DNA from 2 places in the Pseudarthrobacter sp. J1763 genome. Region 2 is predicted to be linked to the other one. Evidence: riboswitches for the same ligand, from Rfam matches in the RefSeq annotation. Region 2 holds a riboswitch; the other holds the start of a gene.

Region 1 (14,992 bases), on a different contig from region 2:
CATCGAGAACGCTCGCGGCCGCCGCCGCGCTACGGCACCGGCCGTCCCCACCGCGCCATCCGCGTTGGATGCGGCACCCCGGCAAGTACGGCGTCACGCAGCGACTCGAAAAAGCGCCCTCCGTCAGTTCGCTGATCTCGCAACTGCCACCGGGGTAGCTCAAAAAGCTGGGCTTGTGCTCGGCGCAGCAGGTCTTGCTCTGGCAGTATCCTTCCCCACAACTTCAGGCCCCTTGGCCGCAGAATCCATGGGTTCCGCAGCCCCGGCGGCGGCAGTAGTAGCCGCGCCGCAGGTTGCCGTTACCGCCGATTCAGGCGCAAAAATCAGCTTCAGCCGCAGCACCGTAACAAGTACCGTAGACCCAGACGCTAGGCTCAAGCAGCTTCTCGGCGCGCAGTCAGCGGGCAAAATAACGCCGGCAGCAGCTAAGGGAAGCTTGGGTGCACCGCTGGACACACTGGTCCAGGCGTCGCCCTTTGGTTACCGGGTTAATCCGATTACTGGCGGCATGGGTGAGTTCCACCGCGGCCAAGACTTTGTAGCGCAGTGCGGTACGGCCGTGCATGCAGCAGCCAGCGGCAAAGTAACTTTCGCCGGCTGGCACCCCTATGGTGGCGGAAACCGTGTGGTTATTGATCACGGAAACGGTTTAGAAACCACGTATAACCACCTCTCCTCGATCAGCGTCACCGTTGGTCAGCAGCTAACGCGCGGAGAAGTTCTTGCCCTCAGCGGCACCACGGGCGCTTCTACCGGTTGCCACCTTCACTTTGAAGTAATGGTGAACGGTGACGTTGTAGATCCCGAGGGATGGCTCTAAGCCCTGCCCCCAGTGGCTTGTCATATCGAAGGTCCCCGTCGTGACCTGAACGTGACATTTGATCGAAACTCCTGTACCGTCATTTACGCGTCAACTTTTATACAAGCTGACGTTCTCGAGTGGATTGCCTAACTCTGCCACCGCCCGAGGTCCGTTCGCATTACATCGTCTGGCAGAGGCGGGGGAACCAACTTTGGTCTTCGTAAGAAGGCCTTGGGGTTAAGTCGTAAGAGTGTTTCTAGGAACATTTCTACGGCCGGATGACTCCCATCCGAATCCGACAGCTCACCTCGTAGGCATTGGGAGAGGCTTCTTTCGTGTCTTCAAGCAACACCGTTGCGCGTCACCGCGCACAAGTGGCTCCTAAGAGCCCGTTCAACGCTATTTCCAAAGCTGTTTCCTCCAATGCCGGCACGGTAGGCCGTCAGGCCGCTGTTATCGCCGCAGCTTCGGGTTTGGTACTGAGCATCGGCCTCCCGGCCAACGCTTCAGAGACCAACCGTGAGGCATCCCCGGTTACGGACTTCTCGGCAGCAGCCCAGTTGACCGTTACCGCAGCACCCACTGCAGCACTGAGCTTCGAGCGCACTGTCGTCGCTTCAGAAGCTGCACCGGTTGTTGAAGTTGCAGCGCAGTCCACCGATGAGGCGGACAGCACCGCAACCGTGGACGAGACCAGCACCACTGACTCCAACGCTGACACCACCGCAGCAACGGCAACTCAGTCCACCGGTGCCGATGCTCAGGCAACTGTGCAGACGGCGTCCACCAAGAAGGACAGCGCCTCTTCGGCGGCTGCTTCAGGTCTGGTTGGACTTGCGTACTCCGGCATCGGCAGCCCCTACGTATGGGGCGGCACTACTCCCGCAGGTTGGGACTGCTCCGGTTTCACGCAGTGGGTTTACGCCCAGGCTGGCATCAGCATCCCGCGTGTTCAGGCATGGAACTCCATGACCCCCACGGCCAACCCGGCTCCCGGTGACTTGGTGATGCAGAATGGCGGCGCTCACGTAGGTATCTACGTTGGCAACGGCATGATGATCAGCGCGTTGAACCCCTCGCAGGGCACTTTCCTGCATGCGGTTGCAGCTACGGGCTCCGCCTCGTACTTCACGCTCCGCTAAAAACCCGTTCGGGGCATACCGGCCCACCCCCAAGACGCCGGTCTGCCCAAAGCCCGATGGCTGCCTTCGCGGTGCCTGAGGAAAACGAAAGAGAGTACTAATGACTACTCGTGCAAGCAACATTGCACGGCACCGCGCCGAGGTCTCTAAGACCAACTCGCTGGCTGTCATTGCCAAGGCCGTCAGCGAAAACGCTGGTGGCATGGGTCGCCAAGCTGCGGTTATCGCTGCAGCTTCCGGCTTGGTCCTGACTAGCGGCATCGCCGCTAACGCTGCTGAGAACAACGTGCAGCGTGAGTCCACTTCTACTTCTGCGCAGGAAGTCCACGCCGCATCTTCGGTGAAGGTTGTTGCCGCTCAGAAGACCATCGCTTTCGAGAAGGTTCGCTCTTCTTCGGTTGCTAAGCCGGCCCCGGTTGCCGCTCCTGTTGCTGCGGCTCCGGCCGTTGAAGCAACGCCTGCAGCACAGGTTCAGGCTGAGGCGACTGCAGTTACTCCGGTAGCTGCTACCACTGAAGAAGCCCCGGCAGCACAGCAGACTGCAGCAGCTCCGGCTGCTGCAACCGCTGCTCCGGCAGCTACCTCCACCGCATCGGCTAGCGGCCAGGGCGCAGCAATTGCTGCCGCTGCTTACGCTCAGCTCGGTGTTGCGCAGGACTGCACTGCCTTGGCTACCAACGCCCTCAAGGCAGTTGGCATCAACTACCACGGCTGGCCAGCAGGCTACTTGTCCTTGGGCCGCACGGTTTCTGCCGCTGAGGCGCAGCCGGGCGACTTGGTTTACTACGCAGACGGTGGCGCGGGCCTTGCCCACATCGCTGTTTACGTTGGTAACGGCCAGGCTGTACACGGTGGCTGGAACGGCTTCACCACGGCGCTCTTCAGCGTCAACGTTGGCTCGGGCCCCGTTTACATCCGCGTTGGCGGCTAATACCTGCTTGTTTGAAGAACCCTCGTCGCATAGCGGCGGGGGTTCTTTGTTTTAACGCTAGGCGCCCATAAATCTTCAGCGCCATTGGATCCGGTTGCAGGGCTTCTCTAACCAAGTCTTCTCCTCCACTCCCATGCCGTCCACCCGCCTTCTGCCTTGCCCTTGCAGCCACTGCTTCCCGCCGCACTCTTGTCCCTTGCCCGTGCATCGCAGCTCAATTTTAGTGGCCGGAGCTCCAGGTTTTAGGCTGGTTTGCCTATGATTCCGGGGCTCACAAAACTCTGTTGGCGGCAAAGTTGAGCTGCCGCGCACACTCTCAATCGCCCGGCTGTCCCACGGCCGGCGTCCACACCGCATTCCCGCTGCGCTCACCGCATTTCCTAGCACCTCCCATCAGCAACACCCCGGCCTTCCAGCCCAGTTGCTGACCTTCCCGCCCATGCAGCCACAGAGAAACCCCTACATTCCGGGGGAGCTGAGCTCGGCGCTGAAGTTTTTCAAAGAGCAACTGGGCTGGAAGGAACCCAACCCGAAACAACCTAGCCCGAACAGACAGGTGACGGCCTGCATCAAGCCGAACGCGCGGGTTGCGGGCCGGTGGCGGCGGAGTGAACTTTTACCGACACAAACCGAAATCGGAGCAAAGTGAACGTGGTGTGCTGCTGGGTGTGTTTACTCTAGTTAAGTCGATCCATAACCCGGGTATGCCGGGGGCAGCCGGCCCTCGAGCCCCTCCTAGGTGCGGCCATAAAGAGGTACGTGCATGCGCACTCTCGTTCTGAATGCTTGGTATGAACCGCTTGCGGTAGTGACATTCCGCAGGGCGTTGGTCCTTGTCTTGGCCGGGAAAGCCAGCGTGGTGGCGGAGGATGATGAGCCTGTGGTCGGTCCGGGTGAAGTCTTCGGCAGGCCGTCCGTAATTCTCCTCAACCGCTATATCCGTCCGCGGTTTGAGCCGAGCCTTGCTGTGACTCGACGCGGGGTTCTGCGACGTGATGGCAACCGTTGCGGCTATTGCGGCAAGTCGGCGCACACCATTGACCACATTCAGCCGCGTTCCCGTGGTGGCGAAGATTCGTGGGAGAACCTTGTGGCGTGTTGCCTTCGTTGTAACAACGTCAAGGGGAATCACACTCCGGCGGAGATGGGTTGGAAATTGCGGTTCACACCCCAGCCGCCGCGGGGAACCACGTGGCAGATCAAAGAGCTTGAGCGCCCTGCTGCTGATTGGGAAACATTTCTAGCACCACAGTCTGCCGCGTAACACCACAGATCTCCACGGAGCGCTGCCATAGGCTGAGCGGATGAACTTTGATGCGATCATCCTCGCCGGCGGCAGATCTTCCCGGCTCCAAGGCGTGGAGAAATCGCAGTTTGTAGTGCAGGACTCCACCCTATTGCAGCTTGCCGTCATGGCGGCCCGGGATGCTCAGCGGACAGTGGTGGTGGGCCCCAGCCAAGATCTCAGGGAGCTCAGTAGTACTGTGAGTTTCGCCCGCGAGGAGCCTCTGTTTGGTGGACCGGTGGCTGGCATTGTGGCAGGGCTTCGAGCCCTAGGTGCCGAACAAACTCGCGGCGAGACAGCAGAGTGGACCCTGATTTTGGCGTGCGATATGCCACACGCCGCACCGGCCGTCGTCGAACTGGCCAAACAGGTGGGGGAGACCGCAACGCCTCCTACCGGCACTAGTAGTACAGAACAAAAACAGTACGACGGCGCAATCGCGGTTACGCCCGACGGTCGCCATCAGTCCTTGCTCGCCATGTACCGGACCTCGTCTCTGAGTGCAGTGTCCCGTGAAATGGACCGGACCGGCAAGGCTGTTAACGCCTCAATGCGGAGCCTGCTTGCTAGTCTAGATCTGGTGGAAGTGCCGGTTGTAGAGCTCTGGGCTCGCGATCTGGATACCTTCGCTGACGCAGCCGAGCTGGGCGCCACGCCACCTGTTCCACTCGGGACTAACGCTCAAGCTCAACGCAACCGGGAGGCAACGATGAACACTCAGGACGAGGTCCTTGAACAGTGGTGCGCTGACTTGGCCCAAGCGCTGGAACTTGAGGACATCGAAGTGGATGTCCAAGGTATTTTGAATCTTGCCGGGGTCGCCGCGCACTCGGTGGTTCGTCCTGCCGCTCCGTTGACCACCTACTTGGCTGGCCTCGCCGCAGGATTGGAAGTTGGTTTGCGGGCTGGCCGTGCAGGAGAAGACTTGGACACCGAAACACTCGCTGATGCGCTTAAAGAGGCAACGGACCGAGCCCTCAGCACCGCGAAGTCGTTCTCCCGTGAATACAACGCCGAATGAGCGATTCCGCCCCTGAAGCCTCCGCACACAACAGTCACGAGGTAGAACCCAATACTGGAATCTCGCACAAAACGGCCCATAAAACGCTGGCGCACAACTGGTATGAGGCCCGCGAGCTCGCCTACAACCACCCGCAGCCGCTTCCTCCCTCGCTCACTGATCTTGACAAGTGTGTGGGCCGGACGCTCACTGAGGATCTAGTGGCACTTCACAACATGCCGCACTACGCATCCTCCGCGATGGATGGTTGGGCGGTTAACGGCACCGGACCCTGGATCCCGGTAGAGCCTGGCAAACGGCTGGCGCCACACGAAGCGAGCCCCATTGTGACCGGCGGTCTGATCCCACCTGGGGCCAAAGCTGTGTTGCGTTCAGAGAGCGCCGAATTAACTCTGGATGAGGACGGCCTCGCCGTGGTGAGACTCGGCGGCAGGGCTAAGCCGGGGGAGCCGCGCAATGGTCAGCACATCCGCCGGGCCTCCGAGGAAGCCAGCGTTGAGGATATGTTGATTCCTGCTGGAACGGTGATCAACCCAGCCCAAGTTGCACTGGCGGCTTTGGCTGGGCACGATCAGCTGCCGGTGGTGGGCCGCGCGGTGGTCCGGTTTTTGCGTACGGGCAGCGAAGTGGTGGATCACGGGATTCCCGCACCGGGCCGCGTCCGGGATACTTTTGGCCCTCAGATTCCCTCGGTGATCACACAGCTGGGTGGCATTTATGCTGAAACTTTGCACGTTGAGGACCACCTTGACCACTGGCGCCGCGCCTTTGACGAGGAACAAGTAGAGCTGCCGTCCGACGTCGTTATCACCACTGGCGGGACCGGCGCTTCGGCGACGGATCACCTGCGTTCTGTCCTTGAAGAATTGGGTGCCCGGTTCCTGATTGACACTGTGGCGATGCGCCCGGGGCACCCAACGGTTCTCGCTGAACTTCCTGACGGGCGCTACGTTTTGGGTCTGCCTGGAAATCCGACGGCGGCAATGGTCGCCTTGTTGAGTTTTGGCTGGCCGCTGATTGCCAAATTGGGACATTTGCCGGCCCCGGCCGTAGTGCAGGTCCCGTGCGGAACAAGTCTTGATGCTCACCAAGGACCCACCCGGGTGATGCCGTTCCGGCAGCTGTATGGGATGGCCGCGCCGTCAGGGCACCATTCACCAGGCATGATGCGTGGCTTGGCTATGGCTGATGGGCTAATGATCGTGCCGCCGCATGGGGTTCAAATGGGTGAACTCGTTGATGCTATCTCACTGCCATGGGCAACCCCTTTGGAAGCGGCTGAGAGCGCCGAGGAGAAGGTAGCCAAGGAAGCGGCAGCTAAGGAGCAAGCTGCCAAAGAACGCGCAGCGAAAGCCGCACGGCGTAAAGCAGCTTCCACGGGGCCGGTTGACTGGAGCGCACTGGGCTAGTCGCTGCGGGGAGCGATGTTTGCTTGGTGCCTGGAGCGTGACTCGGCGGCGTTGTATGGGGGCGTGGCTTGTCTCGGGTGAACCGTAGGGACATGATGAAGGTATGAGCAAGCACGGGCCGCTGGCAGACATCAATGAAGCTGATCTTGAAGTTCACCCACCTAAAACCAGTGCCGCTGGCATCGAAGCAGTTGGTGTTGCATTGGGCCGCGGATTGGCTCAGGCCGGGGTCGCCCGCACGGCTCGGGCGCTTCTGCGCGTCAACCAGCACAACGGTTTTGACTGCCCGGGCTGTGCATGGCCGGAAAGCATCACCGGAAACCGTAAAATCGCAGAGTTTTGTGAGAACGGCGCTAAAGCAATCGCTGAGGAAAACACGCTCCGCACCGTGACCCCTGCGTTTTGGGATGAGCACTCGATCGCTGATCTTGAGGGCAAAACCGAGTACTGGCTGGGTAGTCAGGGCCGCATGACCGAGCCCATGGTCATACGGCCCGGAGAAACTCACTATTCCCCGATCTCGTGGCAGGGTGCCTTTGACCTGATCGGTGAGCATATCCGTGCCACCACGCCGGAGCGGTGTGTGTTTTACACGTCTGGGCGCACCGCGAATGAGACTGCTTTCATCTACCAGCTCTTTGCACGCGCCATTGGCACCAACAATCTGCCCGACTGTTCCAACATGTGCCACGAATCGTCCGGAAGCGCTCTGACTCCCACCATTGGAATCGGCAAGGGCACGGTGTCCCTCGAGGACATTCATGATGCTGAGCTGGTTTTTGTGGCCGGACAAAACCCTGGAACCAACCATCCACGAATGCTCTCGGCCCTGCAGGAGTGCAAAAAACGAGGTGGCAAGGTAGTTGCCATCAACCCGCTTCCCGAAGCCGGACTGCTGAACTTCAAGGACCCTCAAACCGTCCAAGGAATCGTGGGAAACGGTATTGCTTTAGCCGATGAATTCCTGCAGATCAAAGTTGGTGGCGACTTGGCGCTGTTTCAGGCGCTGGGCCACTTGCTGCTGGAAGCGGAGAAACGATCCCCGGGCGCCGTGGTTGACCAGAAATTTGTCCAGAGCCAAACCCAGGGCTTCACCGAATACGCTGCGGCTCGCGAAACACTGGACTGGGCCGAGACTGAACTGGCCACTGGGCTCAGCCGAGCAGAGATCACCACCGTCGCGGGCATGCTCATTAGATCCAAAGCCACCATCATTTGCTGGGCACTGGGCCTGACCCAACAGCCACATTCCGTGGACACCCTCAAAGAGATCATCAACGTCCTTTTGTTGCAAGGAAACTTTGGTAAAAAGGGTGCGGGCGCTTGCCCTGTGCGAGGTCATTCCAACGTCCAAGGAGATAGGACCATGGGCATTTGGGAGAAACCTCGTCCTGGCTTCCTAGACGCTCTGGAAAAAGAATTTGGTATTCCGATGCCGCGCGAGCACGGCGTTGACGCGGTGCGCGCCCAGCAGGCGTTTGAAGAGAATGCAGTGGATGTTTTTGTCTCCATGGGTGGCAACTTCGCCGCCGCCTGTTCTGACACAGAAGCGCTCGAAGCCGGGATGAAACGGGCCGGATTAACCGTCCACATCTCCACCAAACCCAACCGCTCACATGTGGTCCACGGCAAAACCTCGCTGATTCTTCCTACCTTGGGCCGCACCGATTCGGACGTTAAACACCCGGACGGGCGGCAATTTTTGTCAGTTGAAGACTCCATGTCCGTTATTCACTCCACTCAGGGCCGGCTGGAACCGGTGAGTGATCATTTGCTGGCGGAGCCGGTGATTATTGCACGGATGGCCGCAGCAACACTGGGTGAAGATCACCCCATCAACTGGCGGGCCATGGCTGAGGACTATGACGTGATCCGCGACCACATATCTCGGGTGATCCCCGGGTTCGAAGACTTCAACACCCGGGTCCGGAATAGAAACGGTTTTGTCCTACCAAACCCCCCGCGGGATACACGCACTTTCAAAACCAGCACGGGGCTGGCCCACTTCACCGTTAGCCCGCTGGAATATCTCAACCCGCCGGCCGGGCACCTGATTCTTCAGACCGTCCGCAGCCACGACCAGTACAACACCACGTTCTACGGCCTGGATGACCGATACCGTGGCATCTCTGAGGGCCGCCGAGTAGTGCTCATCCATCCCGAGGACCTCGCACAGGCAGGATTCGCTGACCGCGATATGGTGGATGTTATCTCCAGTTTCACCGGGTCCGACGGCGTCACCACCGAACGCCGCGCCAACAGTTTCCGTCTGGTTGGCTACCCCACGGCTAAGGGATGCGCGGCAGCTTACTTCCCGGAGGCCAACGCGCTGGTTCACCGTGAACTTGTTGCACGCGAATCAAACACACCCGGTTTCAAAGCCATTACTGTGCGCTTTGTGGCCCACAAGGAAAGCTGAGCATGGGCAGGCTAACGCAACGAACCAAAGTCCATAAGTACGTTGTGGGAAGCGAACACCCACACCGCGTCATCGAGGATCAGCTAGCCGTTGAAGAACCGTTGGAAATCCGTTTGGGCCACTTGTCCTATTCGGTGACCATGCGTTCACCCGGGCATGACTTTGACCTTGTGGCTGGCTTTTTGGTCTCTGAAGGGGTGATCTGGGAACCGGAGCAACTGATCTCCCTGCGCTTTTGTGCTGGCGAGGATGAGAATGGCGTCCAAACCTTCAATGTGGTGGAGGCCCAATTGCGGCCTGACGTTCCGGTCCCGGACGCCGGAAGGAAAATCTACACCTCGAGCTCGTGCGGGATTTGTGGCACCGATTCGATCGACGCCGTACACAAGTCCTCGCACTATGCACCGACGACTGATGACGAGTTCACTGTCCCCGTCGCTACGCTCCTTTCCTTGCCGGACAAGCTTCGCAGCGCTCAAGCGGTGTTTGAAAAAACCGGGGGAGTGCACGCTGCTGGTCTGTTCTCCGTCAATGACCAGGGGGAAGCCGAGTTGTTGTGTTTGCGCGAGGACGTTGGCCGGCACAACGCGATGGACAAAGTCGTTGGCTGGGCTCTCCGCGAAGGGCGTTTGCCGCTGAACCGCACAGTCCTTCAGCTCTCCGGCCGGGCATCTTTTGAATTGGTCCAGAAGGCTTCCTTGGCGGGTATACCCGTGCTGTCGGCCGTCAGCGCGCCCTCTTCTCTCGCCGTCGAACTGGCTCAAAGCAGTGCTGTAACCTTGGCAGGTTTTAGCCGGGGCCAGAGCATCAACGTGTATTCAGGCCACGAGAGGATCACTGCGTAAAGCATCTTGCGCGGGCGAAGGGATGGACAGCCCTTGGTCAATAGCTGCCTTGACAGGTAGATTTTGTCCATCGATTAGCACCACCGAAGGGTGCGTAAGGGAGCCACTGTGCATGATGATCGCGGAATAACCGAAGCCCGTCTTGACCGTTTCATTAAGGACAGATTGGTGCCCGCGATCTATGCGCGTTCTACCGAATTGGAACTCTCTGCATGGGATGTTCCGGACGAACCTGTCCCGGCAGCTGAGGCGCTTGGACAAAACTTTGAACCCCTTGCGCAGGGCTCTGCATGGGGACGCGGTTGGAGTACCAAATGGATCCGCCTGCAAGGTTGCGTGCCGGCCGGTTGGGGAAAAGACCCACAACGCAGTGTTGAAGTGTTGGTTGATTTGGGGTTCAACGGACAGGGCCCCGGTTTTCAATGCGAGGGCATCGCATGGCGAGCAGACGGCACCATCATCAAAGCTATTTCGCCCAAAAACCTGCACATTCCCTTAGAGCTGATTGGCCCGGATACTCACAGCGGTGAGCTCAATCTCTATGTGGAAGCCGCTGCGAACCCGGACCTTACCCAAGCGTGGAGCTTCGCTCCCACTAACCTCGGCGATAAGGCCACGGTAGGCGAAGAGCTCAGGTATAGGCTGGGCCCGATTGTGGTGGCCGAACGGGACATAACGGTGTGGGAGCTAGCCCAGGACGTTGATACTTTGCGGTCACTGATGCACGAGCTGCCCATGGACCAGCCCCGACGCTTCGACATTCTCCGGGCCCTCGAGGCCATGATGGACCGCATGGATCCGGAGGACGTGTCCGGCACGGCAACGGCTGGCCGGGAGGCCTTGAAACCAGTTCTCAGCCAGCCAGCCAATGCCTCGGCTCACAACATTGTGGCCACCGGGCACGCGCACATTGACTCCGCATGGTTGTGGCCTGTCCGCGAAACCATCCGCAAATGTGCCAGGACCTTCTCCAACGTGGTGGCGTTGATGGATGAGGATCCCAACTTTGTGTTCTCTTGCTCTTCCGCCCAGCAACTGTCCTGGATCAAGGAATATTACCCGGAGCTGTTCGCCCGAATTCGCGAGAAAGTTGATGCTGGACAGTTCATTCCCGTGGGCGGAATGTGGGTGGAATCGGACACCAACATGCCCGGTGGTGAGGCAATGGCCCGGCAATTTGTTGAGGGCAAAGGTTTCTTCTTGGATGAGTTCGGTGTGGAGTGCCGCGAGGCGTGGTTGCCGGATTCCTTTGGTTACTCGGCCGCTTTGCCGCAAATTGTGAAAGCAGCCGGGTCTCGGTGGTTCCTGACCCAAAAAATTTCCTGGAATCAGACCAACAAGATGCCCCACCACACGTTCAGTTGGGAAGGCATTGATGGCACCCGAGTGTTCACTCACTTCCCGCCCGTGGATAGTTATAACTCAGACTTGGGTGGGCGGGATCTGGCCCATGCACAGCGAAACTACCGTGATCATGGCCGCGGCAACACCTCGCTGGTGCCCTTTGGCTATGGCGACGGCGGTGGTGGGCCCACGCGCGAAATGCTCGCTGCGGCGCACCGCGCGGAGGATTTGGAAGGTTCGCCCAAGGTTCAGCTTGGTAGCGCTAGAGACTTTTTTGAGACGGCCCAAGATGAGTACAAAAATCTTCCCGTCTGGGTGGGGGAGATGTACCTCGAACTGCACCGCGGAACGTACACCAGCCAGTCGAACACCAAAAAGGGCAATCGACGCAGCGAGCACTTACTCCGCGAAGCTGAGTTGTGGGCGGCCACCGCGTCAGTGCGTCACCACGACTATACGTATCCGGCTGAGGAGCTGAAGCGCTTGTGGCGGTTAGTGCTTTTACAGCAGTTCCACGACATTCTCCCGGGCTCTTCCATCGCCTGGGTTCATCAGGATGCGGAGCGAAATTATGCTGCCATTGAACGTGATCTTGAAGCGATCATCGCCGCGGCCACGGCAAAAATGTTGGGTGAAGGAGAGCAACAATTTTTGCTCAACGCCGCACCACATGAACGTGACGGTGTGCCCGCTTTTGCCGCCGCAAGACCCATCCGTGCCGAGGAAGCTGTTCAAGTCCAGGACTTGGATGGCGGCTACGTTCTGGACAACGGACTGATCCGCGCCCAGATCAACGCTGAAGGTCAGGTTGTCTCCCTGCTGGAACACCGCACCGGGCGCGAGGCTATTTCCCCTGAAGCACCGGGAAACCGCTTGGAACTCTTCCGAGATACACCCAACCAATGGGATGCCTGGGACATTGACGAGTTCTACCGCCATAACGTAACTGCCGCAGACGTTCGCTCAGTCACTCTAGAACGCGGCGGCTGGGACGCTGTGGTGGTGGTTGAGGCGTTGGTTGGTAAATCTCCCGTGACCCAGCGGATCTCGCTAGCGGCGGGGGCCGAATCGCTCGCCATCACTACCTCGGTGGACTGGCAAGAGAAAGAGAAGCTCCTCAAACTGGCGTTCAGCTTGGATGTGCGGGCAGACCGCTCAGCCTCGGAAACCCAATTTGGCCACGTCTTCCGGCCCACCCACGTCAATACTTCCTGGGAAGCAGCTAAGTTCGAGATCTGTGCGCACCGTTGGATCCATGTTGGCGAACCGGGCTACGGCGTAGCCATTTCAAACTCGGCAAGCTACGGGCATGACGTCACCAGGGCCGTGCGAGAGGACGGAGGAACGACGACGACAGTCCGCCTTTCCTTGCTGAGGGCACCACAGTTCCCGGATCCTCAAGCGGATTTGGGGCGGCATGAATATTCGGTGACTATCCGTCCCGGGGCAGGTATTGCCGAGGCGGTTGAAGAGGGCTACCGGACCAACTTGGTGCCCCGAGTACTCACCGGCGGTCGCGAGATTGAGCCCTTGTTCACCGTGTACAACCAAGCCGTGGTGGTGGAGGCCATCAAACTGGCTGAGGACGGCAGCGGGGACGTTATTGTGCGCCTTTACGAATCCTTGGGGGAGCGCAGCTCCGGGGTCCTGACAGCGAATTTCCCGGCAGCCGCTGCAGCTACCGTGGACCTACTGGAGCGGCCAATAGCGGTACCAGGAGTGAACTGTGGCAAGGATTCTGTGGAGTTGACGCTGCGCCCGTTCCAGCTGGTCACGCTCCGCTTCAGCCGCTAAATACGCGGTACTGGCAGCCAAGCCGCTACTGGTAGTCGCTGTTCAGCAGCCGGTTGACGAATTGCTGCGTGCGCTCATGAGTAGGTGCGCGCAGCACTTCGGCGGCCGGTCCGCGTTCAACCACCACACCGCCGTCCATAAAAATGACCTCGTCCGCTACTTGCCGGGCGAAGGCGAGCTCGTGGGTAACAATCACCATGGTCCAGCCTTCCTCGGCTAGTTCCTTGATCACACCCAAAACATCGCCTACTAGTTCGGGATCCAGCGCTGAGGTGGGTTCGTCAAAGAGCAACAACTCTGGCCGCAGTGCCAATGCGCGCACAATACCCACACGCTGCTGTTGGCCGCCGGAGAGCTCAAAAGGGTATGCGTCTTTTTTAGCGAGCAGACCCACTCGTTCTAGAAGTTTTTCAGCATCCGCAGTAGCTTCAGCCCGTTTGCGCTTCTGAACCTGCACAGGTCCCTCGATGACGTTTTCAAGAACCGTCATGTGGGGGAACAAGTTGTAGTGCTGGAACACCATGGCACTGCGATCCCGCAGGCTAGCGAGCTCCTTTTTGGACACTGGTGAGGAGAAGTCCACGGTGTGGTTCTCACCAATGGTGACGGTGCCGGCGTCGGGCGTTTCAAGGCCGTTCAAGGAGCGCAAAACGGTAGTTTTGCCTGAACCCGAAGGACCGATCAGCGCCACAACCTTGCCGCGCGGCACGTCGATGTCGATGTCTTTAAGCACCTGGTGATCACCAAAAGCCTTGGCTAGGTGACGAACCGAGAGGACGGGTGCGGCTGAATTAGTGGGCGACATATCGATCCAATCGTTTTTCAAGCCAAGACTGTCCGCTCGAGAGAACCAAACAGATCACCCAATAAACCAACGCAGCTTCGAGGTAAAGGATCATAAATTCTTGGCTAAACGCTGCGATCTGTTGGGCGTTGCGGAAGAGCTCGGTGACCAAAATCAGCGAGGCTAACGATGTGTCCTTGACCAGCGAGATAAAGGTGTTGGACAAAGGCGGAACGGAGACGCGTGCGGCCTGCGGAAGAATCACGCGGCGCAAAGTCAGTGCGGGGGACATACCAATGGTGTGCCCGGCTTCCCACTGACCTTTGGGTACCGAGAGGATCGCTGCGCGAATAATCTCCGCAGCGTAGCCGCCCACGTTCAGTGAGAAAGCAATGATGGCGCTGGGCCACGGCTCAAGCTTGATGCCCAAGGATGGTAGGCCGTAGAAGATCACAAACAGCTGAACCAACAATGGTGTGCCGCGAATGATGGATACATAGATGCGGGCAAGCCCAGAGAGCAGTTTGTTGCTGCTCAAGCGCATCAAAGCCACCACCAGCGCCAACACCAAACCCACCACAAAGGAGGCAAGGGTCAACGGAATGGTTCCTTGGACCGCACCCAAAAGGATGGGGCCCAAGGAAGTCCAGATCAAATCCCAGGTGCTGGGCATTTACTTAGTAACGTCCACGCCGAAGTACTTTTCGGAGGTCTTGGTCAGTGTGCCATCAGCTGCCAAGTCTTTCAGCGCCGAGTCCATGGCGTCCTTCAAAGCTGTGGAACCCTTGCGGACGGTCAGTGCACTCTCTGACTTGTCAGTGGTTTCCGCGGCGATCTTCAGGCCTGCGTCAGGGGTGTTCTTGGCGTAGTCCAAGTAGGTGAGTTTGTCATTAACAATTGCGTCCACTCGGTCTTGGCGGACCAAGCTCACGCCCTGGGCCCAGCCTTCAACCTGCTGAATGTTGGCACCGGACTTCTGCGCCAAGGTGTACCAGTTGCTGGTCAGTGACTGGGCAGTAGTTTTGCCCTTCAGATCCGCGAAGGACTTGATGTCGTTGTTGTCTTGCTTGGTCACGATGACACCCGAAGAGATGGTGTACGGAGTGGAGAAATCGTATTTGGCTTTGCGCTCATCATTGATGGAAACCTGATTGGCAATGACATCAAAACGCTTGGCTTCCAAACCAGCGAAGATTGAGTCCCACTGGGTTTCCTG
Region 2 (14,992 bases):
TGCGTAAGAGTCGCCGTTCTTGAGAGCGGAAATCCTTACCGTGGCTCCCTTAACAACGTCGGCGATGGTCGGCGTCGTAGTTTGGGTACTGGTTTGCCGCCGGCCAAAGCCGCCGCTGGAAACTGTCACCCCAGTGCCGATGGAATAGCTGCGCGTAAAGCCGTCGGCGCTTTTGACGGTGACAGACGTACTGCTGACCTCAGTGACCGTCCCGGTTTGTTCGCCAACCGTGACGTATTTCTGGTTCCGCAACACAACGTACTCGCCGTGGACGGAATTGAGAGCGGCAATATTTCCCGGACCGGCCATACCGCCGTCCATCCCACCCATCCCGCCACCAATCTGGCCGTCTTGCGCACCGGGGCCCATCTGGCCGTCCTGCGCTTGACCGTCAAGGCCTTGGCCACCGGCGATTCCATTAGCACCAGTGCCGTTGTTGGCGGCAGAGTTATTTCCAGCCACAGCCACAGCCGCTGCAGCACCGCCAGCAATAACCACTGCAGCACCGGCAGCGATGACGGTCTTTTTCACCGTCCATTGCGACGCCGGTTTGGCACCTTGCGCGGGTGCTCCCCACGCGGCGGGCTCAGCGTACTGATGGTTCTGGTACGGAGCGCCTGAATGCTGCTGCTGCGCATACTGGCCGGTCTGCTCCGTGGCCTGCGGGTACTGCTGCTGAGCATTCTGGAACTGGTCAGCTGAATACTGCGGCTCCTGGACCTGCGGCTGCTGGGTTGGCTGGGTTGGCGCGAATCCGCCCGAAGCCGGATCATAGGCCGGCTGAGGGACCGCACGTGTTGGTGGGACTTGGTTAATCTGGGGGTTCTGCGTGGTCTGATCTTCGCCGTTGCGGTTATTTTCTGTGCTCACTGCGATTCCTTCGCCATGGGTGGGTAGCTTCTCCACCAGCATCCAAAGAAACCCTGTGTTGAGGCTGTGCACCGAGACAGCCGTGCCTGTGCATCCAGCTAGGTAGGCTAAGACGCACAGGCAGCTCACAGCTTCGGCTCAGCGGCGAACTACACACAGAGTGGAGAGTTATTCCATGGCCACACCGCACTCCATGACAAATAATCTTCCCGCCCTCAGCCACCCAGACGGATCCCCCATCCGAGCACTCGTAGTGGATGACGAACCGAGCCTTTCCGAGCTGATGAGCATGGGCCTCCGAATGGCTGGCTGGTCAGTCGCCGTTGCCGCTGACGGCCCTACAGCTGTAAAAACTGCCCGCGAGTTCCGCCCGGACGTTCTGGTTTTGGATGTGATGATTCCAGGGTTCGACGGCGTTGAGGTCCTTAACCGGGTCCGGCAATTTGCGCCTGAGGTACCTGCCCTGTTTCTGACAGCTAAGGATGCTGTGGAGGACAGGATTGTGGGCCTTGCGGCCGGCGGTGACGACTACGTCACCAAACCGTTCAGCATGGAAGAAGTCCTGTTGCGTCTGCACCGTTTGGTTCAGCGTTCTGGCATTGCTGCTCAGGACTCAGCCGAGCTGGTGGTTGGAGACCTTGTCTTGAATGTGGACACTCGTGAATGCACCCGTGCTGGGGAAGAAATCAGCCTCACGGCAACCCAGTTTGAGCTGCTGCGTTACTTGATGGAAAACCCCAAGCGTGTGGTTTCCAAGTCGCAGATTTTGGACCGGGTATGGGACTACGATTTCGGCGGTCAGGCGAACATTGTGGAACTGTACATCTCCTACTTGCGCAAAAAGATTGAATCGGGTCACCCTCCCATGATTCACACCATTCGCGGCGCTGGTTACACCATCAAGCCGGCCGAATAGTCGGGGGCTCAACGTGTCTTCTCTTGCAGGCGCCACTCGGCGGCTAGGGCGCAGCTGGCTGAGACCCAGCACCTGGCAGCTCCGTACCCGGCTGGTGCTGGTGGCCATGGCTCTTTTGGTGGCCATTTGCGGCATCGTGGGCTTGGTCAGTTATGCCTCGATGGACTTGTTCCTGAACCGGCAACTCGATGAGCAGCTCAAGTCTTCGTCCCAGCGCGCGGCAGACTTCGGCCGGCCGCCGTCGGGCTCCGACTCGGGACGGCCAGACCCGCTCGAAGCGCGTGGCCAAGGCGCCGGAACGCTCAACGCGCGCATTCTTGGCGGCACCGTGAGCAGTGCTGGAATTCTGGCCGACGACGGCACCCGACAATCGCTTTCCGACGCCGACAATCAGGTCCTGGTGGGGCTTGAGCCGAGTGCCGGGCCGGTTAGCCGCAAGCTCTCAACGGGAAACTACCGGCTGGTTGCCGTCCAAACCCCCATTGGTGATGTGATCATCACGGGATTGCCGTTGACCGAGAAGGAAGGCACTCTCGGGTCCCTAGTGTGGACCACTGTCTTTGTCTCTTTGGGTGGGTTGATTCTTATTGGCCTCGCCGGGACAGTAGTCATTCGGCACACTATGAAGCCCTTGGAGGAGCTGTCCAATGTGGCCACCAAAGTCTCCCAGCTTCCCTTGGACGCCGGTGAAGTGGGCTTGGCTGTGCGGGTTCCGGCTAAGGCGGCCCAAGCTGGCACCGAGGTGGGAAATGTTGGTTTCGCGCTGAACAAGATGCTGGATAACGTCTCCAACGCTCTGGAAGCCCGGCAAAAAAGTGAAACGAAAGTTCGGCAATTTGTGGCAGATGCCTCGCATGAACTGCGTACTCCGTTGACGGCCATTCGCGGTTATACGGAGCTTATGAAGATGACTGAGACTTTCAGTGAGCAGGGTGAACAGTCACTCAAACGGGTGGAGAGCCAATCCAAACGAATGACGGCTTTGGTGGAGGATCTGCTTCTTTTGGCCCGTCTGGATGAAGGCCGGCCGCTGAACATCACCAACGTGGACGTGACCCAACTGGTGGTTGAAACGCTCAGCGACGAGAAAGTGATGGCTCCAGACCATCACTGGAAACTCCAGCTCCCGGATGAGCCGGTTACGGTGCGCGCAGATTCGGCCCGTCTTCACCAGGTTTTGGTGAACCTTTTGGCCAACGCTCGCAAACACACACCCGCCGGGACCACAGTGGTGGCTGGCGTTGGGCACTCTGCAGACGGCAGCGTAGTGATTACAGTGACCGACGACGGACCAGGGATCAGCCCGGAGTTCCAGGACAGGATCTTTGCCCGCTTTGCCCGCGCAGACGCGTCTCGGTCAGTTAATCAGGACACCGCATCAACCACCGGCGCTGTTCGCGAAGGAAGTTCTGGGCTTGGTCTATCTATTGTTGAGGCGATTATGCAGGCCCACGGCGGCTCGGTAGAGGTGACGTCCCGGCCCGGCCGTACCGAGTTCGCGCTACGTTTGCCGGCCCCCGCCGTCGTTATTTAGCGCTTTGGTGGCGGCTCCCGCGGAGACCTACCACCGAGGTGTGGTGCCGCGGCATGGTTTTATCAACCAATGTGGCCGCCGTTACCTAAATGTGACTTAACTTCTGAGCTCCTGTACCGTAAATAGGGTGCGCCCGCCGTTGTAGGCGCGCTCCGTGCTAGTCGCCAAGCTCTGCCGCTACCCGGATTCCGTTCCATGAGGCAGAGGCGGGGGACCCAAGTTTTGGTCCTGCTGCTCACACCAGCAACCTCGGGGTGAAGCGCACGGCAGAATTCGTTCACTGCCATGCGCCGGGTGTCTCTCATCCGAATCCGACAGCTAACTCCGCAGGCGCTACGAGAGGCAAACCACTGATGTCTGAAAACTTTTCCAGCCGCCGTGAGGCGCGCGAATCGGCCACTGGCCGCTCCCGCAGAGCTCACAAACATGAGTCATCACTGAAGCAGAGCGCCAAGTTCCTGCCGAAACTGATCGGTTACCGCACAGCTGTAGTCAGCACCGCCTTTGTGGTACTCCTTAGCGCATCGGCCGTAAGCCAAGCAGCCGTTGAACCCACCACTGCCTCCGCCTTGCCCGGTAGCGGCACAGCGAGCGCAGCGGCCGGTGCCGTGCTGAGCTTTGAAGGCTCGCCCGTCAAGGGATCCTCTGAAGGCTCCCAGCCAGCCGCTTCTGCAAGCTCAGCATCCAACTTGTCCGCCATGTCTAGCAGCGAGACTGCTAGCGATTCAGCAAGTGCTGACAAGGCCGCCGCCGCGAAGGTTGCAGCAGCGAAGGTTGCCGCCCAAAAGGCAGCAGCAGCCAAAGCCGCAGCGGTAAAGGCAGCGGCCGCGAAGGCGGCAGCAGCCAAAGCGGCGGCGGCTAAAGCTGCCGCAGCAGTTCCGGTCAACGACCCCGCCGGCGCCCAGGCCTACGCCGCCTCACAACTTTCAAGCCACGGCTGGGAGCAAAGCGAGATGCAGTGCCTAACCACTTTGTGGAACAAGGAATCTGATTGGACCACTACGGCCACCAACGCAGACTCTGGCGCGTACGGCATTGCGCAGTCACTCCCGGCAGAGAAGATGAGCACCGCCGGTTCGGACTGGCAGACCAACTACAAAACCCAGATCAACTGGGGTTTGCAGTACATCTCCGAACGGTACGGATCCCCCTGCTCGGCACTGACGTGACACCTCGGCCACAACTGGTACTAAACACTAATCCTCACTCGTGAGAAAAGGTCTCGGCATCACGCCGGGACCTTTTCTTTGCGCTCCTTCATAGTGCACAGCATCTACACAGCTTTGACCTAAAGCCAGCACAACACCGCCCTTCAGTGTTGAAACATGACGATCACTGACCAGGCAAAAGTTGATGCATCCGCGGCCGCATCACCCGGGTATCGCGGGATCCTGCCCCTACGGCGAAGCGCCGTTGACACGCGAGTCGCAGTCCCGATCCTGGATGTGGCCATTCCGGTTTACAACGAGGAAAAGGACCTTGAAGAGTGCATCCGGCGCCTCTACGCATACCTGAGCGATAGTTTTCCCCACTCGTTCCGAATCACCGTGGCGGACAACGCCAGCACGGATTCCACCCTCAAAGTGGCAGAACGGTTGTCCCGGGAAATTCCGGAAGTAGCAGCAGTTCATTTGGCCGAAAAAGGGCGGGGTAACGCGCTGCGAAAGGTGTGGCTGGCCTCGCCGTCGCCCGTTCTTGCGTACATGGATGTGGACCTCTCCACCGATCTTGCCGCACTGGGCCCACTCTTGGCTCCGCTCATTTCGGGGCACTCGGATATGGCCATTGGTAGCCGACTTTCCCGCAGCTCTGTGGTGGTGCGCGGCCCCAAACGTGAGTTCATCTCACGCAGCTACAACTTCTTGCTCCACTCGCTGATGGGCGCCAAATTTTCTGATGCGCAGTGTGGGTTCAAAGCTATTCGCGCGGATGTTGGTGAACGGCTCCTCCCCCACACCGTGGACACCGGCTGGTTCTTTGACACTGAGCTACTGGTCTTGGCAGAACGCACCGGTTTGCGCGTCCATGAGGTCCCGGTGGACTGGACCGATGATCCGGATTCGAGTGTGGACATTGTTCAAACCGCACTTGCCGATCTGCGCGGTATGTTCCGGCTCAGCCGCGACCTTGTCTCCGGCCGCATCCCGGTCCCCGAGTTGCGCGCAGCCCTAGCCCGCGGCCCCATACCCGCAGCGTCCCGCACGTCCGAACAAACTCCTCAAGCTTCATTGTTTGGTCAGTTGATTCGTTTTGGCACGATCGGCATTGCCTCCACCATCGCGTACTTGGTGATCTTCGCGCTGTGCCGGAACATCATGGACCCGCAACTGGCAAACTTTATTGCCCTGCTGAGTACAGCGATTGCCAACACCGCAGCGAACCGTCGCTTCACCTTCGGCATTTTGGGCCGGGCCGGTGCAGCTCGGCATCACGTTGAAGGCTTGTTGGTTTTTGGAATCGGTTGGCTACTCACGGCCGGCGCCCTGCTGGCCCTACATTCAGGCGCCGAGGCCCCTGCCCGCTGGGTAGAACTGCTGATTGTCACAGGAGCGAACCTTGCCGCAACAGTGGTCAAATTCCTCCTCTTCCGGCTCTGGGTTTTCCGCCAGCGCCGCCATTCCACTACCGGTGCACCACGTTCCGGAAATTCCGCTTCCTCTTCAACTGAAACGGCTGAGTAAATGACTGCCACCATCTCCCCCAAGACCCCCGCCGAGCAACGCGCTCTGGACAAAACCCAACGCCAAAACCAGCTCGTTTACGGCGGCCAAGATCGGTGGATCCGGCCCAGCGCGGCGCTCCTGCTGCTTGCCACATCAGTGTTGTACCTGTGGAATTTGGGTGCCACCGGCTACGGCAACTCTTTTTACGCGGCGGCCATCCAGTCCGGAACCAAAAACTGGACGGCACTGCTCTTCGGTTCCTTGGACCCGGGCAATGCGATCACGGTGGACAAACCGCCTGCATCGTTGTGGATCCCGGCACTTTCTGGACGGATCTTCGGCTTTAACTCGTGGAGCATGTTGGTTCCCGAAGCGCTCATGGGGGTTGCCGCCGTCGGATTTTTGTATCTAACAGTTAAGCGTGTCTCCGGTCCCGCTGCGGGGCTGATTGCCGGCGGCGCCCTGGCGCTTACCCCTGTGGCTGCGCTGATGTTTCGGTTCAACAACCCGGATGCCATGCTCACTTTGTGCCTGGTTCTGGCAGCTTATTTCACCACGCGTGCCATCGAGAAGGCTGGCTGGAAATGGCTGGTAGCTGCTGGCGCGATCATTGGTTTGGCGTTCCTGACCAAGATGCTCCAAGGGTTCCTGATTGTGCCGGGGCTGGCGCTCGCCTACCTCTGGGCTGCGCCCACAACCTTGGGCAAACGAATCTTGCACTTGCTGGGTGCGGCGGCCGGAATTGTTGCAGTGGCGGGCAGCTATTTGCTCCTCTTTACACTCACACCCACCTCGATCCGCCCGTACATGGCAGGTTCTAGCAGCAACAGCTTCCTGGAACTGACCTTCGGTTACAACGGTCTAGGCCGAATTACCGGCAACGAAGGCGGCGGCTCGGGTGGAATGTCCGGTGGGATGCCCGGCGGCGGAATGGGTGGCGGTAACTCAAGCTTTGGTGGAGCCACCGGAATCCTGCGAATGTTTGGCAACAGTTTTGGGACAGAGGTTTCGTGGCTTTTGCCTGCAGCGTTGCTGCTCTTGGTGGCGGGGCTGTGGTTTACCCGCAAGGCTATCCGCACCTCCCGCACCCGCGCAGCACTCTTGATGTGGGGCGGCTGGCTGGTTGTCACTGCCGGGATTTTCAGCTTTATGTCCGGCATTGTGCACCCGTATTATGCGGTGGCTCTTGCCCCGGCGATCGCCGCCGTGGTGGGTATCGGCGCAACCGAGCTGTGGCGTGGGCGGGCCTACTGGCCGGCGCGAATTGTGCTGGCCGTTGCGGTGGCTGGCACCTCGGTTTGGGGCGCAATTCTCCTTATGTCCGACGCCGCGTGGTTGCCTTGGTTGCGCATTGTCACAGTAGTGCTTGGGGTGCTGGCCGCGTTGGCGCTGCTTTTCCGGGTGGATGAAATCCAGCTGAAGAAAGGCGGGGCGGGTCAGGCTGCCGGGCGTAACCTGGGTGGGCGCAGCCTGAGCGGGCGCAGCCTCAGTGGGGCTGTGATCGCTTTGTGTTTGCTGGCCGGTGGGCTGAGCACTGGTGCGTGGACTCTTGCTACGGCAGCTACACCGCATTCTGGTTCTATCCCCGTCTCTGGCCCGGCCTCAACAACTAGTGTCCGTGGTCTGGGTGGCGGCGCCATGCAGGGTGGAATGGGCGGTGAAGGTGCAGCAGATGCTGAAGTGACTGCATTGTTGAAGTCCACCAACACCAAGTGGTCAGCGATTGTGTCGGGAGCCACGCAGGCTGCCTCTCTGGAGCTGGCATCAGACACCAGCGTGATTGCGCTCGGCGGCTGGAACGGTAGCGATCCGTACCCCACACTGGCGCAGTTCCAGCAGATGGTGGAGGACGGCCAGATTGGCTACTTCATCTCCGGTGGAATGGGCGGCGGTCCAGGTGGCGGTGCCGGCGGCGGCGCAGGTGGAGGCATGGGCGGAAGCTCAGAGGTTGCCTCGTGGGTTGCCGCTAACTTCACGGCGCAAACCGTAGGAAACTCCACCGTCTACAAACTCATCAAGTAGCCGGTGCCAGAGCAAAAAACCCGGGCTAGCGAACACACATTGAGGGGTGTTCGCCGGTCCGGGTTTTTTGTGGGTACAGCGTTTTTGTTCAGCGTGCGTGTAGCGCGCGTGGGGCGGAAGTGCTTAGCCTGCCACGCCGTAGAGGCGGTCGCCGGCGTCGCCCAAGCCCGGCACAATGTAGGACTTTTCGTTGAGCTTCTCATCGATGGACGCGAGCACTACTGTGACGTTGGCGTCATGGAGTTCTTCTTCGAGTTTGGCGAGCCCCTCGGGTGCGGCCAAGAGGCAAATGCAGGTCACGTCAGAGGCGCCGCGGCGGAAGAGGAATTTGATGGCCTCACGCAGGGTGCCGCCGGTGGCGAGCATGGGGTCCAGAACAAAGATTTGGCGGCCGGTCAGGTCCTCGGGGAGGCGCTCGGCGTAGGTGATGATGTCCAGGGTTTCTTCGTCCCGGGCCATACCCAAAAAGCCAACCTCGGCGGTGGGGACCAGTTTGGTCATGCCCTCGAGCATGCCCAAACCTGCGCGCAGGATGGGGACCACCAAGGGGGTGGGCTTGGTGAAGGCGGTGCCGATGGTGGTGGCTACCGGGGTTTCAATCGTGACGGGCTCGGTTTTCACCTCGCGGGTGGCCTCGTAAGCCAGCAGGGTTACAAGTTCCTCAGTCAGCAATCGGAATACCGGCGATGAGGTGTTTTTGTCCCTGAGAACGGTGAGTTTGTGGGCAACGAGGGGGTGATCGACGACGATTGTGCGCATGGGTCAAAGTTATCACCCGGCGCCACTTACTCTGCTGGGGCGGGGCTCACACTGTTATTGATGTTGTTGTGCCGGTGGCGGACGGCGTGGAAAAGTTGATGGGCCAGAATCACTAGGGCCAGCCACGCGAGGCCCAGAGCCCACGCGGCCATCACGTCGGTGAGCCAGTGGTGGCCTAGGAAGACGCGGCTGAGTCCCATAAAGATCACAAAAGCGCCGCCCGCCAAAATCACCAGGACCTTGAGCCAGTTACGTCTAATCTCAAGGCACAGCAAATACACCACGACGCCGATTATCACCGTTGCGTTGAGTGTGTGGCCACTGGGGAAGGACGGCGAGGTTTCGTAGGGCGGGACGGCGTCAGCGGTGGCGGGGCGAACCCGGCCAATGAGTTTTTTGCCCACCACCGTGGCCAGTAGGGATCCTGCCCCTGCTGCGACGATCAGAATTACTGGCCGCCAGTTGTGTGTTTTCCAGGTCAGCAGTGCAGCAACAAGGACCGCCAGAATGGGCATTCCGTAGACGCCACCCACGTTGGTGAACGCTGTGACGGCCGAGTCTAGGCCTGGGGTGCGCAGCGTTTTGGCGTAGGCAAGGGCCGGGTGATCCAGGGAGGCAACGCCGTCGGATTCAACAACGTCTTCGTAGACTTCGGCACCGGCAAGGGCCAAGCCCAATACAATCCCCATTCCGATGATGAGCGTCAGCCACATGGCTGAATACGGTCCCATCGAGCTGGCAATCCATTTGGCGATCTTCTGCGCCTGCGCCTTCACGTGATGTTCTCCTTGGAATCTTGGTGCGTGAATGTGGGCTGTACTTTCCGGACCGAACCTATCATTGAGGCATGTCCCAATCGAGCTCCGTGCCGCACAATAGCAGCCACCATACATGGATGGGTTTGGCTTTGGATGAGGCCCGGCGGGCTCTGGATACTGCCGATGTGCCGATTGGTGCAGTGGTGATTGGGCCCGATGGTGCGGTGCTGGGGAGGGGCCGGAATGAGCGCGAAGCCGGTGGCGACCCCACGGCGCATGCCGAGGTTTTGGCCATCCGGGAAGCGGCGCGGACGCTGGCTGCTTCTGGCCCGTCAGACGGTTGGCGGCTGGAGGACTGCACGCTGGTGGTGACGCTGGAACCCTGTGCAATGTGCGCTGGGGCGGTTGTTTTGGCGCGGATTCCTCGGGTGGTTTTTGGCGCGTGGGATGAGAAGGCTGGGGCTGCTGGTTCGGTGTTTGATGTGTTGCGCGAACGCAGGCTCAATCATTGGGTTGAGGTTTATCCGGGTGTGCGTGAGGCAGAGTCCGTTGCCCTCTTGCAGGACTTTTTTAGCTCGCGGCGTTGAGCGCGTCGATTCGCTTCTGGCGGGATTTGGCCGAATCGAGGCTGAAGGATCTGAAGTCGCCCAGCTCGTCCCGGATCCAGGCTTCTACCTCTTTGATGCGGTCTTTGATGGCCGCGGTTTCTTTGACGAAGAGCCAGTAGGCAATTTGTTCCTGCCCCGGATCGTATTGCCACAGGCCAATGATTCGGCCACGGTCAAGGATGGGGTGGTCTGGGAGATCGGCTTGGAGCGCGAGTGTGCCGTCCAGAACTTTTTTGTCCTTGTCAGCGGGGTCCAAATAGTCTGCAGCGTTTCGTCGCAGCAGAAACAGTGAATCAGTGCCGGCCAAGAGCTGGATCTGTTCGGTTTTTGCTGACGTAAAAGCGCCAAGCCGTACGACGTCGTCGGGCAGCATCCAGAGTTGTTCACCTGCCGCGGTGGTTACCCCTTCGGCTCCTGCGGCGGCGAGGGCCTTCTTGGTTTGGGCCACGGTGAAGCCGGTGAACCATTGGGATTGTTTGGCCGTGGCGCCGCCAGTCCAGCCGAGGTAACGCTGCATCAGAAGGTTCCGAACGCCGTCGTCCGTTAGTTCTGTCTTGGTTTCTTCCGTGCTGTTTTCTGCTGTGCTGTTCTCGTTTGGGGTGAGCTGCCAGGCGGTGTAGGCGTAGCGCTGCTGATCGAGACGGCCGTTGATGGGAACGCGACGGATGCGACCGTCGGCTTGGAGGAGTCCCAGTGCGGTGGGGAGTGTGGTGGAGGCGCCTTTTTTGCGCCCCTCCTCCCCTAGACTGCGGACAGATTCGCCCAAGAGTTCGCGGAGTTGTTTGGGGTCTAGGGGCTGTTGTTCTTCGTTGAGGGTATGGAGGACTTGTTCTTCCAGGAGGGTGATTTCGCCGCGTTCCACGCCGAGCCGCTCGAGGACTTTCATGGACGCGAGGGCGGCGTCGGCACCAAGTCTCAGGGCCCAGCGGAAGTCGGATTTGCCGAGGACGTAGGTGCAGCCGCGGGCGGTGGGAAGCTCGTGAATGTCAAGGTTTAGGACTGCCTGGTCCGTTTGTTCGCGGGTAATTCCGGCCCTGGCGAAGAGCGTGAGGTAGGGGTTTGCGCCGCCAACCGAACGCGCCCAGCCGGCGGTGGCGAGGACCTGCTCTGGGGAGGCTCCTGCCAGCGAGCCGTCCAGGCCCTGTTTGTGCCAGAACCAAGCGCGTAGAAATTCTGGGGTGAGGGTGGCCGGATCTGGTGGTGCCGGGTTCAGGTCCGTGGTGGCGTTGGCGCTGGTGCTGCTCATGGGTCCATTGTGCGCGTATCTGGGGCGGATCTGTAGTGCCTTGGTTGAGGCTCTGGTGGTGGTCTCTGGGGCGGCAGGCGGGTGTGTCTGGGACGGCAGGCGGCGGCGCAGTTTGGGGAAGTTCCACAGCTCCGGTAATGTGTTCATGTTTGGTGACGTGTCCGAGCGGCCGAAGGTGCAACACTCGAAATGTTGTTTGGTGTCAAAGCCAACGTGGGTTCAAATCCCACCGTCACCGCCAAATGCAAAACCCCTGTTTCCCTTTGTTTACAAGGGAAACAGGGGTTTTGTTTTATCTAAAATGAGACCGTCTCTTCGCCCGCCGCTACTAACGCAAAACGACTGTCAGACTTACCGCTTGGACTTGCGGTATCCAGCCTGAACAGCGGCACGCTCTGTGGAGAAGCAAACCACCGGGGTAGTGCGGCTATAAAAAGCCTGACCCGGCATGTGATAAATCTTGGTCTGGTTCCCCTTGATGGGCACCCATGACGGGCAGTTCAACTTGCTCACCGGACGGGCCGACGTCGGGCGTGGAACCACACGGACGTAACTCTGCCCGCTCGCGCTCGCTTTCACAGCGCCGGTGGCAACAATACGAACCGACCAGCGGCCACTCAATCGCTGCGCCTAGCTTTGAACCGTGACCGTCGCAACCGGGTACACGGTTGCCGGTCCCGCAGAGAACGACGCAACACGAGTAGTCGTGGCAGCAGCTGCCTCAGCCCGTCAACGGTGCCCCAGCTCCAATGTCAGAGCCCGCTGCTACCGTCCTTGCCATGTACAAGCAGGACGGCCAACGCTTCAACGAGATGATGGAAAAGCTCAACAGGCCAGCACCAATAATCGCCCCTCCCCGGGACATTCCGCAGCGCTTCGACGAGCTGGAACCTGACATCGACTTTTGGCCGGCTGAACCTATTTGTACGTGCCTGTGTCACTTGTAGTGTGTCACTTGTAGTGGGTCACGTGTAGTGGGTCACCTGCAAGCGGCCCCGAGGTGAGCCCCACCTGATCAGCCACTCTTCGAACACATATAGGCACAATCACCTTCTTCTGGCACGGTTAGGTGACAGTCTGCGCACAACAGTCCCACAGCGAAGGAGGTAGCGCCCGTGACGTTCTTTACGCTGGCACTCATCTCCGCCGTCGCACTTTTGGGCCCGCTACTGACGCTACCCAAACGTTGGAACATTCCGGTGGTCCTCGGCCAGCTACTGGCCGGACTGGTGATTGGCCGCAGCGGACTGGCCTGGGTGGATTCCGCAGAGCCCACCTTCACATGGCTCGCGGACATCGGCTTTGCGCTCATGATGTTCGTCGCAGGCAGCCACCTCCCCCTCAGAAACCTAGACATCCGGGGCGTCCTCAAAAAGGGCGCCATCCAAGCGATCGTTGCCGCAGTGGGCGCCGGTGCACTCGGCGTCCTCATTGCCGCCGTGTTCGGCACCGGGCACGCTCCCCTATACATCGTCCTATTGGCGTCATCCTCGGCCGCGTTAGTCCTGCCGATCATCTACTCGATGAAACTCCAAGGCCCCAACATTCTGGCCCTCACAGCCCAAGTAGCTGTGGCTGACATTGCCTGCATTGTGGCCCTGCCGCTAGCCATCGACCCGGACAATGCTGTCCGCGCCGCTGCCGGCGCCCTAGTAGTGGCAGCATGCTCGGCGCTCCTGTTTGTTCTCCTGCGCCACTGGGAACAGCGCGGCACCCGACTTCTGGTGCACCGCCTCTCCGAACGCCACGGCTTGGCCCTGGAACTGCGGATCCAGTTGATGCTCCTCTTCGCCCTTGCCGGAATCGCCGCTTACGGGCACGTGTCAGTTTTGTTGGCCGGATTCTCCTTTGGCTTGGTGGTGGCCGCCGTTGGCGAACCACGCCGCCTAGCCCACCAACTATTTGCCCTCTCCGACGGCTTTTTAGGCCCACTATTTTTTGTATGGCTCGGCGCTTCCCTCAACCTCCGCGAACTGTGGGATCACCCCACCATGATCGCCCTAGGACTAGCCTTAGGCGCCGGCGCGGTACTGGTCCACTGCCTCAACTTTCTGCTGCACCAAGGCATCCCGCTGGGCGTTCTGGCCGCCACCCAGCTAGGTGTCCCCGTGGCCGCGGCAACCGTGGGCAATCAGCTGGGAGTCCTGCAGCCTGGCGAACCAGCCGCCCTAGTTCTGGGCGCACTCGTGACCATCGCCGCTGCGGCAATCGCCGGCTCGCGGCTCGCCTCAAAGCAGCGCAAAAGTTCTGCCACGAACCCTGCCACCTAGCGTCCACACCACATCCCGGATGCCGATAGAATCGGTTCTGAGTTTCAGCCGGCGAGGAAAGGTGTTACGCGTGCACAAGCGCCCACCCTTCCACGCGCTCCGGACCGCCACCCTAGCCGTGGCCTCAGTGTCCCTCTCCGCCGGCGCACACGTTTATTCCGGCGGCACACTGCCCCCGCTAGTCATCGTTATTGCGCTGATCGCACTGACCGGGCTCGCCTCCACGCTACTGACGCGCATCAAACTCAACATCGTCACCACAACAGCCGCACTGAGCGCCGGCCAGTTGGCGCTTCACGAAGCGTTCAGCGCGTTCCAAGGGACCGGAAGCGCCATCGCCACAACGGTCCAAACCGGGCATCACTCGATTCCTGCGCTAGCTGCGGTCAGTGATCACACCGCCCATTCGCTGGTTGAACACGCTCAAGAATTGAGCTCCGCACCCGGAGCCACCATGTTGATGGCCCACGCCATCGCAACCATCTGCACCGGGCTCCTCCTCGCCAAGGGCGAATCCGCTTTGTGGGCACTCGCGGCGTGGTTGCGCCCCTTGGTGACCTTGCCACTTGCGGTAGGGCCCGACGTCGTACGCGCACCGCTGCCACGCACGGAACCGCGCGCATCCGCACAACTTCCCTGGCGAAACCTTCGGCGCAATAGGCACCGCGGGCCGCCTCTCGGCGCGCTACTCCCGCTGTACTAACCCGCCACTGCAAGAACCCGATTCTGTACGAACCCGTTTCAAGGGCCCGGTGGCGGTCAACCACTTTTGCGCAACTACTGCGCGCCCGAAAGGCATCCCTGATGAAACACACCACATTCCGCCGCGCCATGAACACCGGCGCAGCCGTCACCGCCAGCACCGCCGTCCTGTTGCTGGCTGGCGTCACCGCCGCATCCGCGCACGTTGGAGTCACCCCGGATAAAACCGAAGCAAACTCCTACGCCCTGCTGACCTTCGCCGTCCCGCACGGTTGCGAAAGCTCGCCCACAACCAAAGTCACCATCACGCTGCCTGAACAGATCGACCAAGTAACCCCCACGGTGAACCCCAACTGGACAGTGGCCAAGGTGACCGAAAAGCTGGCCCAGCCCAAAAAACTGGCAACCGGCAACAGCATCACCGAACGCACCAGCAAGGTTGTTTACACGGCAAAAACACCCCTCCCGGACGGTTACCGTGACACCCTAGTCCTCTCCTTGAAGGTCCCCGACGCCGCCGGAACCACCCTGATTTTCCCCACTCTCCAGAACTGCGAGAAGGGCCAAACGGACTGGTCACAGGTAGCCAAGGAAGGCCAGGATCCGGAAACGCTGGACGCACCGGCACCGTCCTTTGAAATCAC

The links. Region 2 has a riboswitch for cyclic di-AMP ahead of ACQQCD_RS05965 (hypothetical protein). Riboswitches for the same ligand answer to the same signal wherever they lie in the genome.
Region 1: it holds a riboswitch for cyclic di-AMP, as region 2 does, so the genes downstream of both, ACQQCD_RS02170 (C40 family peptidase) here and ACQQCD_RS05965 (hypothetical protein) in region 2, are expected to answer to the same signal.

The regions. Positions count from the first base shown of each region.
Region 1 is NZ_JBNPEN010000002.1:34,067-49,058, forward strand. It holds gene ACQQCD_RS02165 (M23 family metallopeptidase) at 1-820, shown strand, start outside; cyclic di-AMP (ydaO/yuaA leader) riboswitch at 952-1,133, shown strand; gene ACQQCD_RS02170 (C40 family peptidase) at 1,204-1,944, shown strand; gene ACQQCD_RS02175 (NlpC/P60 family protein) at 2,045-2,875, shown strand; gene ACQQCD_RS02180 (HNH endonuclease) at 3,639-4,139, shown strand; gene ACQQCD_RS02185 (NTP transferase domain-containing protein) at 4,180-5,181, shown strand; gene ACQQCD_RS02190 (molybdopterin molybdotransferase MoeA) at 5,178-6,590, shown strand; gene ACQQCD_RS02195 (FdhF/YdeP family oxidoreductase) at 6,694-9,009, shown strand; gene fdhD (formate dehydrogenase accessory sulfurtransferase FdhD) at 9,012-9,854, shown strand; gene ACQQCD_RS02205 (alpha-mannosidase) at 9,963-12,992, shown strand; gene ACQQCD_RS02210 (amino acid ABC transporter ATP-binding protein) at 13,018-13,797, opposite strand; gene ACQQCD_RS02215 (amino acid ABC transporter permease) at 13,784-14,449, opposite strand; gene ACQQCD_RS02220 (amino acid ABC transporter substrate-binding protein) at 14,450-14,992, opposite strand, start outside.
Region 2 is NZ_JBNPEN010000004.1:207,734-222,725, reverse strand. It holds gene ACQQCD_RS05980 (hypothetical protein) at 1-870, opposite strand, end outside; gene ACQQCD_RS05975 (response regulator transcription factor) at 1,046-1,786, shown strand; gene ACQQCD_RS05970 (sensor histidine kinase) at 1,800-3,320, shown strand; cyclic di-AMP (ydaO/yuaA leader) riboswitch at 3,492-3,667, shown strand; gene ACQQCD_RS05965 (hypothetical protein) at 3,674-4,489, shown strand; gene ACQQCD_RS05960 (glycosyltransferase) at 4,646-6,001, shown strand; gene ACQQCD_RS05955 (glycosyltransferase family 39 protein) at 6,002-8,005, shown strand; gene upp (uracil phosphoribosyltransferase) at 8,129-8,764, opposite strand; gene ACQQCD_RS05945 (phosphatase PAP2 family protein) at 8,791-9,540, opposite strand; gene ACQQCD_RS05940 (nucleoside deaminase) at 9,612-10,109, shown strand; gene ACQQCD_RS05935 (DNA glycosylase AlkZ-like family protein) at 10,093-11,376, opposite strand; tRNA gene ACQQCD_RS05930 (tRNA-Ser) at 11,528-11,617, shown strand; gene ACQQCD_RS05925 (hypothetical protein) at 11,728-11,997, opposite strand; gene ACQQCD_RS05920 (cation:proton antiporter) at 12,492-13,646, shown strand; gene ACQQCD_RS05915 (hypothetical protein) at 13,717-14,349, shown strand; gene ACQQCD_RS05910 (YcnI family protein) at 14,451-14,992, shown strand, end outside.